DNA from 2 places in the Bradyrhizobium sp. KZN70725 genome. Region 2 is predicted to be linked to the other one. Evidence: riboswitches for the same ligand, from Rfam matches in the RefSeq annotation. Region 2 holds a riboswitch; the other holds the start of a gene.
What was found. A riboswitch is a leader RNA that binds a small molecule or an ion and turns the genes downstream of it on or off. The one in region 2 is predicted to bind glycine.
Positions count from the first base shown of each region.

Region 1: it holds a riboswitch for glycine, as region 2 does, so the genes downstream of both, gcvT (glycine cleavage system aminomethyltransferase GcvT) here and ACZBJS_RS34100 (D-amino acid dehydrogenase) in region 2, are expected to answer to the same signal.

Region 1 covers NZ_JBUYWT010000031.1:86,004-90,417, reverse strand. Annotated here, with positions in the region: gene gcvP (aminomethyl-transferring glycine dehydrogenase) at 1-1,298, opposite strand, end outside; gene gcvH (glycine cleavage system protein GcvH) at 1,322-1,687, opposite strand; gene gcvT (glycine cleavage system aminomethyltransferase GcvT) at 1,707-2,852, opposite strand; glycine riboswitch at 2,994-3,082, opposite strand; gene alaS (alanine--tRNA ligase) at 3,285-4,414, shown strand, end outside.
Region 2 covers NZ_JBUYWT010000055.1:13,076-17,489, forward strand. Annotated here, with positions in the region: gene ACZBJS_RS34090 (ABC transporter substrate-binding protein) at 1-207, opposite strand, end outside; gene ACZBJS_RS34095 (M20/M25/M40 family metallo-hydrolase) at 473-1,603, shown strand; glycine riboswitch at 1,696-1,802, shown strand; glycine riboswitch at 1,806-1,920, shown strand; gene ACZBJS_RS34100 (D-amino acid dehydrogenase) at 1,986-3,344, shown strand; gene ACZBJS_RS34105 (ABC transporter permease) at 3,505-4,414, shown strand, end outside.

The sequences.
Region 1 (4,414 bases), on a different contig from region 2:
ACCGTCTCCGGCGTCGAGGTCTCGTCGAGCGCGATGCCGAGCGTGGTCGCGCCGATGCGCAGATTGATCCGCTCCGCCTGCGCGCGGGTGACGAGCTCGATCTGCTTGCTACCTGTCTCGACGGTCACGGTATCGAAGAACGCTTCGGTGGTCGGCGCAAAGCCGAGCTTGCGCAGGCCGGCGGCAAGCACGGTGGCGCGGCGATGCACGCTGCGTGCGATATGGGTCAGGCCCTCGGGACCGTGATAGACCGCATACATCGAGGCGATCACGGCGAGCAGCACCTGCGCGGTGCAGATGTTCGAGGTCGCCTTCTCGCGGCGGATATGCTGCTCGCGGGTCTGCAGCGCGAGGCGATAGGCGGGCTGCCCACGCGAATCCACCGAGAGGCCGACGATGCGGCCGGGCAGCGAGCGCTTCAGCGTGTCGCGCACCGCCATATAGGCGGCGTGCGGTCCGCCATACCCCATCGGCACGCCGAACCGCTGCGCCGAACCGATCGCGATGTCGGCGCCGAGCTCGCCGGGCGAGGCGAGCAGCGTCAGCGACAGCAGGTCCGCCGCGACGATCGCAAGCGCGCCCTTGGCGCGCAGCGACGCGATGGCAGGCTTGAGGTCGCGTACTGCGCCCGACGTTCCCGGATATTGCAGCAGCGCGCCGAGCACATCGGCGTTGTCGAGCTCGGTCAGGGGATCGCCGACCACCAGCGCCCAGCCCAGCGGCGCGGCGCGCGTGCGCATCACCGCCACCGTCTGCGGATGCACCTCCTTGTCGACGAAGAACACCTTCGCCTTGACCTGCGAGTGGCGCTCGGCGAGCGCCATCGCTTCCGCCGCTGCCGTCGCTTCGTCGAGCAGCGAGGCGTTGGCGACGTCGAGCCCGGTGAGATCGCAGATCATGGTCTGGAAGTTGAACAGGGCCTCGAGCCGGCCCTGGCTGATCTCCGGCTGGTACGGCGTATAGGCGGTGTACCAGGCCGGGTTCTCCAGAATGTTGCGCTGGATCACCGCGGGCAGGATGGTGCCGGAATAGCCCTGGCCGATCAGCGAGGTGAACATCTGGTTCTGCGCGGCGAGCTCGCTCATATGCGCGAGCGCCTCGGTCTCGCTCAGCGCCCGGCCGAGATCGAGCGGCGCCTTCTGCCGGATCGACGCCGGCAGCGTCTCGTTCATCAGCGCCTGCAGGCTCGCGGCGCCGACCGTCTCCAGCATCGCGTTGACGTCGCGCGGCGACGGTCCGATGTGGCGGCGGACGAAATCGGTGGCGGCTTCGTTGATCGGCTTGAAGGGCGCGTTCATGACGTGATCCTCGGAGTGATCCTTTAGGCGGTGTGCGCGGCGTAGGCGGCCTCGTCCATCAGGCCGCCGAGCTCGCCCTTGTCGGCAATCTTCAGCTTGAAGAACCAGGCCTTGCCGCCGGCGTCGGAATTGACCAGCGCGGGCTCGGCGGCGAGCGCGTCGTTGACCTCGACCACCTCGCCGGAGATCGGCGCGTAAACGTCGGAGGCGGCCTTGACGGATTCGACGACAGCGGCGGCCTCGGCCTTCTTCAGGCTGCGGCCGACCTTGGGCAGTTCGACGAACACGACGTCGCCGAGCTGCGACTGCGCATAGTCGGTGATCCCGATCGTGGCGACGTCGCCCTCGATGCGGAGCCATTCGTGGTCGGACGTGTACAGCGTCGTCATGGGGTCGATCCTTTGGCGTTCAGCGTTTGTAGGTATTGGGGACGAAGGGCGTAGCGGCGACTTTCAGCGGCAGCCGCTGGCCGCGCACTTCGGCGAAAACGGTGGTGCCGACGGCGGAAAGGGCCGTGGGCAGGTAGCCCATCGCAACCGGCGCATTGAGGCTCGGGCCGAAGCCGCCCGAGGTCACCTTGCCGATCTGCTCGGTCGAGCCGGCATCGGCGAACAGCGCGGCGCCTTCGCGCACCGGTGCGCGGCCGTCAGGCTTCAGGCCGACCCGTCGGCGCGCAGCGCCATCTGCGAATTGCGCGAGAATTTTGTCGGCGCCGGGGAAGCCGCCGGCGCGGGCGCCGCCGCTGCGGCGAACCTTCTGCACCGACCATTCCAGCGCGCCTTCGACCGGTGTCGTCGTGGTGTCGATGTCATGGCCATAGAGGCACAGCCCGGCTTCGAGCCGCAGGCTGTCGCGCGCGCCGAGCCCGATCGGCAACACGTCGGGATTGTCGAGCAGCGCGGTGACCAGGGCTTCCACCTTGTCCGCGGGCACGGAAATCTCAAAGCCGTCCTCGCCGGTATAGCCGGAGCGCGAGACGAAGCAGTCGACGTCACTGAGCCGGCGCGCACCGGCATCCATGAATTTCATCGAACCGACATCTGCACAAAGTTTCGCCAGCGCCGATTCGGCTTTAGGGCCCTGCAGCGCGATCAGCGCGCGGTCGGCCAGCGAGATGATCTCGCAGGCGTCGGAGAGATTCGCGCGCAGATGCGCCTCGTCCTCGGCCTTGCAAGCGGCGTTGACCACCAGGAACAGGTGATCGCCGAAATTCGCCACCATCAGGTCGTCGAGCAGGCCACCGTCATTGTTGGTGAATTGCGCGTAGCGCTGCCGTCCCGGCGCGATACCGACGATGTCCTGCGGCACCAGTTTTTCCAGCGCGAGCGCGGCATCCGCGACCTTGCCGGATTTGGCCTTCAGCACGAGCTGGCCCATGTGCGACACATCGAACAGACCGGCTTCCTTGCGGGTGTGCAGATGCTCCTTCAGCACGCCGGCCGCGTATTGCACCGGCATGTCATAGCCGGCGAACGGCACCATCTTGGCGCCGCGCGCCAGATGCAGCGCGTGCAGCGGGGTCTGTTTCAGCGGGGAGGTTTCGCGCGCAAGCATCACAGGGCCCTCGCGGTTCCCGCCGGGGACCTATTTCCCCTTGAGAAACCTGCAGAAAGCCCCATCTGTCGCTGTGCCTGAGAGTATTATCCCGTCGGCGGACGCATCGGGGCGAACCCCAGCGTCTCTTTCCAGATGTCAGACGTCACGCGGTCCTTTTGCCTGAGAGTTTCCGGGGCGGTTGCTCCTTCGGCGCCGGCGATAAGGCCGGTCTCTCCCGACGTGACTAGGTATAGGTAGGTAGAAAACACGGCGCCACCAAGACTGTCAACGCAGCTGCAGCAACTATCCAATGGGCTTTGTGCTGCCGCGGCAAGCCCATGATCCGCCTGCACAGTTTCTGGACACCGCAGCTGGCAATGTCTAAAAGCGTTCGGCCGGAAAATGACGCCTTTTTGCGGCTGGCCGGCCCCTTTTTCCGATTGGATGAACATGAGCAGCGTCAACGACATCAGGTCGACATTTCTGAACTTCTTCAAGGAGAACGGGCACGAGATCGTGGCCTCGTCGCCGCTGGTTCCGCGCAACGACCCGACCTTGATGTTCACCAATGCCGGCATGGTGCAGTTCAAGAACGTCTTCACCGGCGTCGAGAAGCGCGGCTATCAGCGCGCCACGACGTCGCAGAAGTGCGTGCGCGCCGGCGGCAAGCATAACGACCTCGACAATGTCGGCTACACCGCGCGCCATCTCACCTTCTTCGAGATGCTCGGCAACTTCTCGTTCGGCGATTACTTCAAGGAGCGCGCGATCGAGCTCGCCTGGAATCTGATCACCAAGGATTTCGGGCTGAAGAAGGACAAGCTGCTGGTCACCGTCTACCACACCGACGACGAGGCGGCCGGCTACTGGAAGAAGATCGCGGGCTTCTCGGACGACCGCATCATCCGCATCCCGACCTCGGACAATTTCTGGGCGATGGGCGACACCGGCCCGTGCGGACCGTGCTCCGAAATCTTCATCGACCGCGGCGAGCACATCTGGGGCGGCCCTCCGGGCAGCCCGGATGAGGATGGCGATCGCTTCCTCGAATTCTGGAACCTGGTGTTCATGCAGTACGAGCAGGTGACGAAGGAGGAGCGCGTGGCGCTGCCGCGTCCCTCGATCGACACCGGCATGGGGCTCGAGCGCATGGCCTGCATCCTGCAGGGCGTCGAGAGCGTGTTCGAGACCGATCTGTTCCGCAATCTGATCGATGCCGCCGCGTCTACCCTCGGGCACGGTCCGAACGAGCAGAACGTTGGGTCGTATCGGGTGATCGCGGACCATCTGCGCTCGTCCGCGTTCCTGATCACCGACGGCGTGCTGCCGTCGAACGAGGGCCGCGGCTACGTGCTGCGCCGGATCATGCGCCGCGCGATGCGCCATGCACAGCTTTTGGGCGCGAGCGAGCCGCTGATGCATCGCCTGGTCTGGGCGCTGGTCCGCGAGATGGGCCAGGCCTATCCGGATCTGGTCCGTGCGGAGAAGCTGATCGAGGAGACGCTGCGGCTGGAGGAGACGCGCTTCCGCAAGACGCTGGCGCGCGGCCTGTCGATCCTCGACGAGAAGAGTGCCGGCCT
Region 2 (4,414 bases):
GATCATGTAGCCATGATCGCGGGTGATGTAGGCCGTGGTCATGATCGGATCGATGACGCGCAGATCCGAGTGCATCACCGCGGTGATGGTCTTGCCCGCGGCCATCGCCTGCGGCGCGAATGACAATTCCTGCGGCGCGAACGACAGCGCGAGCGCCGTCAACGCGGCCGCTAGCGTGCGGTGTTTCCAACGCGAGATAGGGAACATGCAATCTCTCCTGACGTGTAACTGGTCAAAGCCGGCTTATTCGTTATGCATGTGGTTCGTTATTTAGGCGAACTAACATGCTGTATGGCTTGTGAAATCGAGACTTGCACCAAGCGCCAAGCGCGTCAATCGGTTTCAGGTCGCATCGGACGTACACAAACGAATGAGGCCGCGCGCCAGATTTTGGCTTTACAAAATCGTCGGCTGAGATTTTCGTAACGCGCGCGCGATGCCGGCGCCGTCAGAACAACAAGAGAGAACAACGATGAACCCCGCCAATCTCCCCTTTGATTCCGAAACGATGCTGCAGGGCCTGCGCAGCTGGGTGGAATGCGAAAGCCCGACCTGGGACGCCGCCGCGGTCGAACGCATGCTCGATCTCGCCGCCCGCGAGATGGCGATCATGGGTGCGACGATCGAGCGCATCGCCGGACGCCAGGGCTTCGCGGGCTGCGTCCGCGCCCGTTTTCCCCATCCGAAACAAGGCCAGCCCGGCATCCTGATCGCCGGCCATCTGGACACCGTTCACCCCGTCGGCACCATCGAGAAGCTGAAGTGGCGGCGCGAAGGCAACAAGTGCTTCGGGCCGGGCATCTTCGACATGAAGGGCGGCAACTACCTGTCGATCGAGGCGATCAGGCAATTGGCGCGCGCCTCCTTTACGACTCCGCTGCCGATCACCGTGCTGTTCACCCCCGACGAAGAGGTCGGCACGCCGTCGACGCGCGACATCATCGAGGCGGAAGCCGCGCGCAACAAATATGTGCTGGTGCCGGAGCCCGGCCGTCCGAATAACGGCGTCGTCACCGGCCGCTATGCGATCGCGCGCTTCAACCTGGAAGCCACCGGCAAGCCCAGCCATGCCGGCGCAACGCTGTCTTCCGGCCGCTCCGCGATCCGCGAGATGGCGCGGCAGATCATCGCCATCGACGGCATGACCACCGAGGACTGCACCTTCTCGGTCGGCATCGTGCATGGCGGCCAGTGGGTCAATTGCGTCGCGACGACCTGTACCGGCGAAGCGCTCAGCATGGCCAAGCGCCAGGCCGATCTCGACCGTGGCGTCGAGCGCATGCTGGCACTGTCGGGCACCGCCAACGACGTGACCTTCAAGGTGACGCGCGGCGTCACCCGCCCGGTGTGGGAGCCCGATGCGGGCACCATGGCGCTCTATGAAAAGGCAAAAGGCCTTGCTGCAGCGATGGGTCTCGATCTGCCGCACGGCAGCGCCGGCGGCGGCTCAGACGGCAACTTCACCGGCGCGATGGGCATCCCCACGCTCGACGGCCTTGGCGTTCGCGGCGCCGATGCACATACGCTCAACGAGCACATCGAGGTCGACAGCCTCGCCGAACGCGGCCGCCTGATGGCGGCACTGCTGGCGACGCTGGACTGACATCGATTTGCACTGCACAACACGTTGGCACTGCCGGATCGAAATTTAGCCTTGTCCATTTTTGAGGCTTCGCCTACGGTCCGGCCGTCCAACGCGACGATGCGGGAGAGATCGAAGCGACAACAATCGTGTTGTTGGCTTCGGCGCCGACGGAGCAACCGCCCCGGAAACTCTCAGGCAAAAGGACTGTATCGTCAGGACGATCTGGAGAGAGACGAACATGGCCGCACATCAAGGGCCATGACGTCCACCGAAGGGGATAGTTCGCTTCTGGCCACAGCCCGATGCGGATCAAGCTCTCAGGTACCGTGACAGATGGGGCGCCGATGCCGGTTTCACCGGCGGTTCGGCGACTCTAACCCACGGGAGCCTGACAACTATCATGCCACACATCGCGATCATCGGCGCCGGCATCACCGGCGTAACGACGGCCTATGCCCTGCTTGAACGCGGCTACAAGGTGACTGTCCTCGACAGGCATCGCTACGCCGCGATGGAAACCTCGTTCGCCAATGGCGGACAACTCTCCGCCAGCAACGCCGAGGTGTGGAACAGCGCCGCGACCATCCTCAAGGGGCTGCGCTGGATGCTGAGAAGCGACGCGCCGCTGCTGATGAACCCGAAGCCGAGCTGGCACAAATATTCCTGGATCGGCGAGTTCGTAGGCCACATCACGCGCTATCGCGGCAACACCATCGAGACCACGAAGCTCGCCATCGAAGCGCGCAAGCATCTGTTCTCGATCGCAGAGCGCGAAAACATCGCCTTCGATCTCGAACGCCGCGGCATCCTGCACGTCTATCACGACAGGGCCGGCTTCGAAGCCGGCCTCAAGGTCAACACGCTGCTGCAGCAAGGCGGGCTCGACCGCCGGCCGGTGACCCCGGACGAGATCCGCGTCATCGAACCCGCGCTGCAGACAACCTGCTATGGCGGCTTCTTCACGCCGTCGGACGCGACCGGCGATATTCACAAATTCACGCGTGGGCTTGCCGACGCCTGCATCCGCCGTGGCGCGAGCTTCGTCCATGAAGCCGACGTCGACACGATCGCACACGGCGATGACGGCTTCCGCATCGGCTGGAACGAAGCTGCTTCACATGATGCTGCGGTCGCGACGCGCCAGCAGCTACAGGCGGACGGGATCGTGATTTGCGCCGGCGTGGCGAGCCGCCACTTCGCCAGCCTGCTCAACGACCGCGTCAATGTCTATCCGGTGAAGGGCTATTCGATCACGGTGCAGCTCGATGCGCCGCAAAGCCGGAATGCGGCCCCAACCGTCAGCCTGCTCGATGAAGCTGCGAAGATCGTCACCAGCCGGCTCGGCGCCGACCGCTTCCGCGTCGCCGGCACCGCCGAGTTCAACGGCTTCAACCGCGACATTCGCGCCGATCGCATTCAACCGCTGGTGGACTGGGTGCGGCATCATTTCCCGGAGATCGACACGTCGAAAGTCGTGCCATGGGCGGGCTTGCGCCCGATGATGCCGAACATGATGCCGGTGGTTCGCGCCGGACGGATTCCGGGCGTGTTCTACAATACGGGCCACGGTCATCTTGGCTGGACACTGTCGGCGGCGACGGCGCAGATGGTGGCCCAGGCGATCGACGATTGGCGCGACCTCGACACGCCGCCGATGGCGCCGACGTTCGGTGCCGGGCTCGACGTGCCCGCCGACGCGCGCAAAGCTGAAATCAATCCACCTTCCAGTGGACTGCTTCAAACTTCACCGGAGGAATAATCGCGGCCAACAGGACTGATTAGCTGCACCGCAAAATCCGCAGCACCGATGGCATGGGACTTGCTCAAGTTCTACCGTGAGTCTGCTACCATCTGTGCTACGGTCTGGTGTGCAACGGTCCCGCTGGGGACTTCATCGACCACAACCCAACGGATCAAATTTGCTCGGATATCTGCTTCGCCGCATCCTCGCCGCCATTCCCGTGATGGGCGTGGTGGCTCTGTTCGTGTTCCTGTTGCTGCGGCTGACGCCGGGCGACCCGGCCGCCATCCTCGCCGGCGACAACGCGACTCCCGAACAACTCGAACGCATTCGGACCTCGCTTGGTCTGAACGAGCCGATCTACATCCAGTTCTACACCTGGATCGCCAAGTTGCTGCACGGCGACCTCGGCGTCTCCCTGATCTCGAACAAGCCGATCCTCGAAATGATCGTCCCGCGCCTCGAGCCCTCGATCTCGGTCGCGCTGGCCACCATCATCCTCTCGATCCTGGTGGCGGTGCCGCTCGGCGTGATCGCGGCGTGGAAGCACGGCACCTGGATCGACCGCTTCGTGATGGGGCTTTCCGTGCTCGGCTTCTCGGTGCCGGTGTTCGTCATCGGCTATGTGCTGATCCAGATCTTTGCGATTGATCTGCGCTGGGTTCCGGTACAGGGCTTCAAGAGCATCTCGGCCGGCTTCGGTCCGTTCTTCCAGCGCCTCATCCTGCCGACCTGCACACTCTCCTTCATCTATGTCGCGCTGATCGCACGCATGACGCGGGCCTCGATGCTCGATGTGCTCGGCGAGGATTACGTGCGCACGGCGCGGGCCAAGGGCATCGGCGAGACCGGTGTGCTGCTGCGCCATGCGCTGCGCAACGCCGCCGTGCCGGTCATCACGGTGATCGGTTCCGGCTTCGCGCTCTTGATCTCCGGGGTCGTCGTCACCGAAAGCGTGTTCAACCTGCCCGGCATCGGCCGCCTCACCGTCGATGCGGTGCTGGCGCGCGACTATCCGGTGATCCAGGCGATGATCCTGTTGACGTCAGGTATCTACGTCGCGGTCAATCTGTTGATTGACCTCGCCT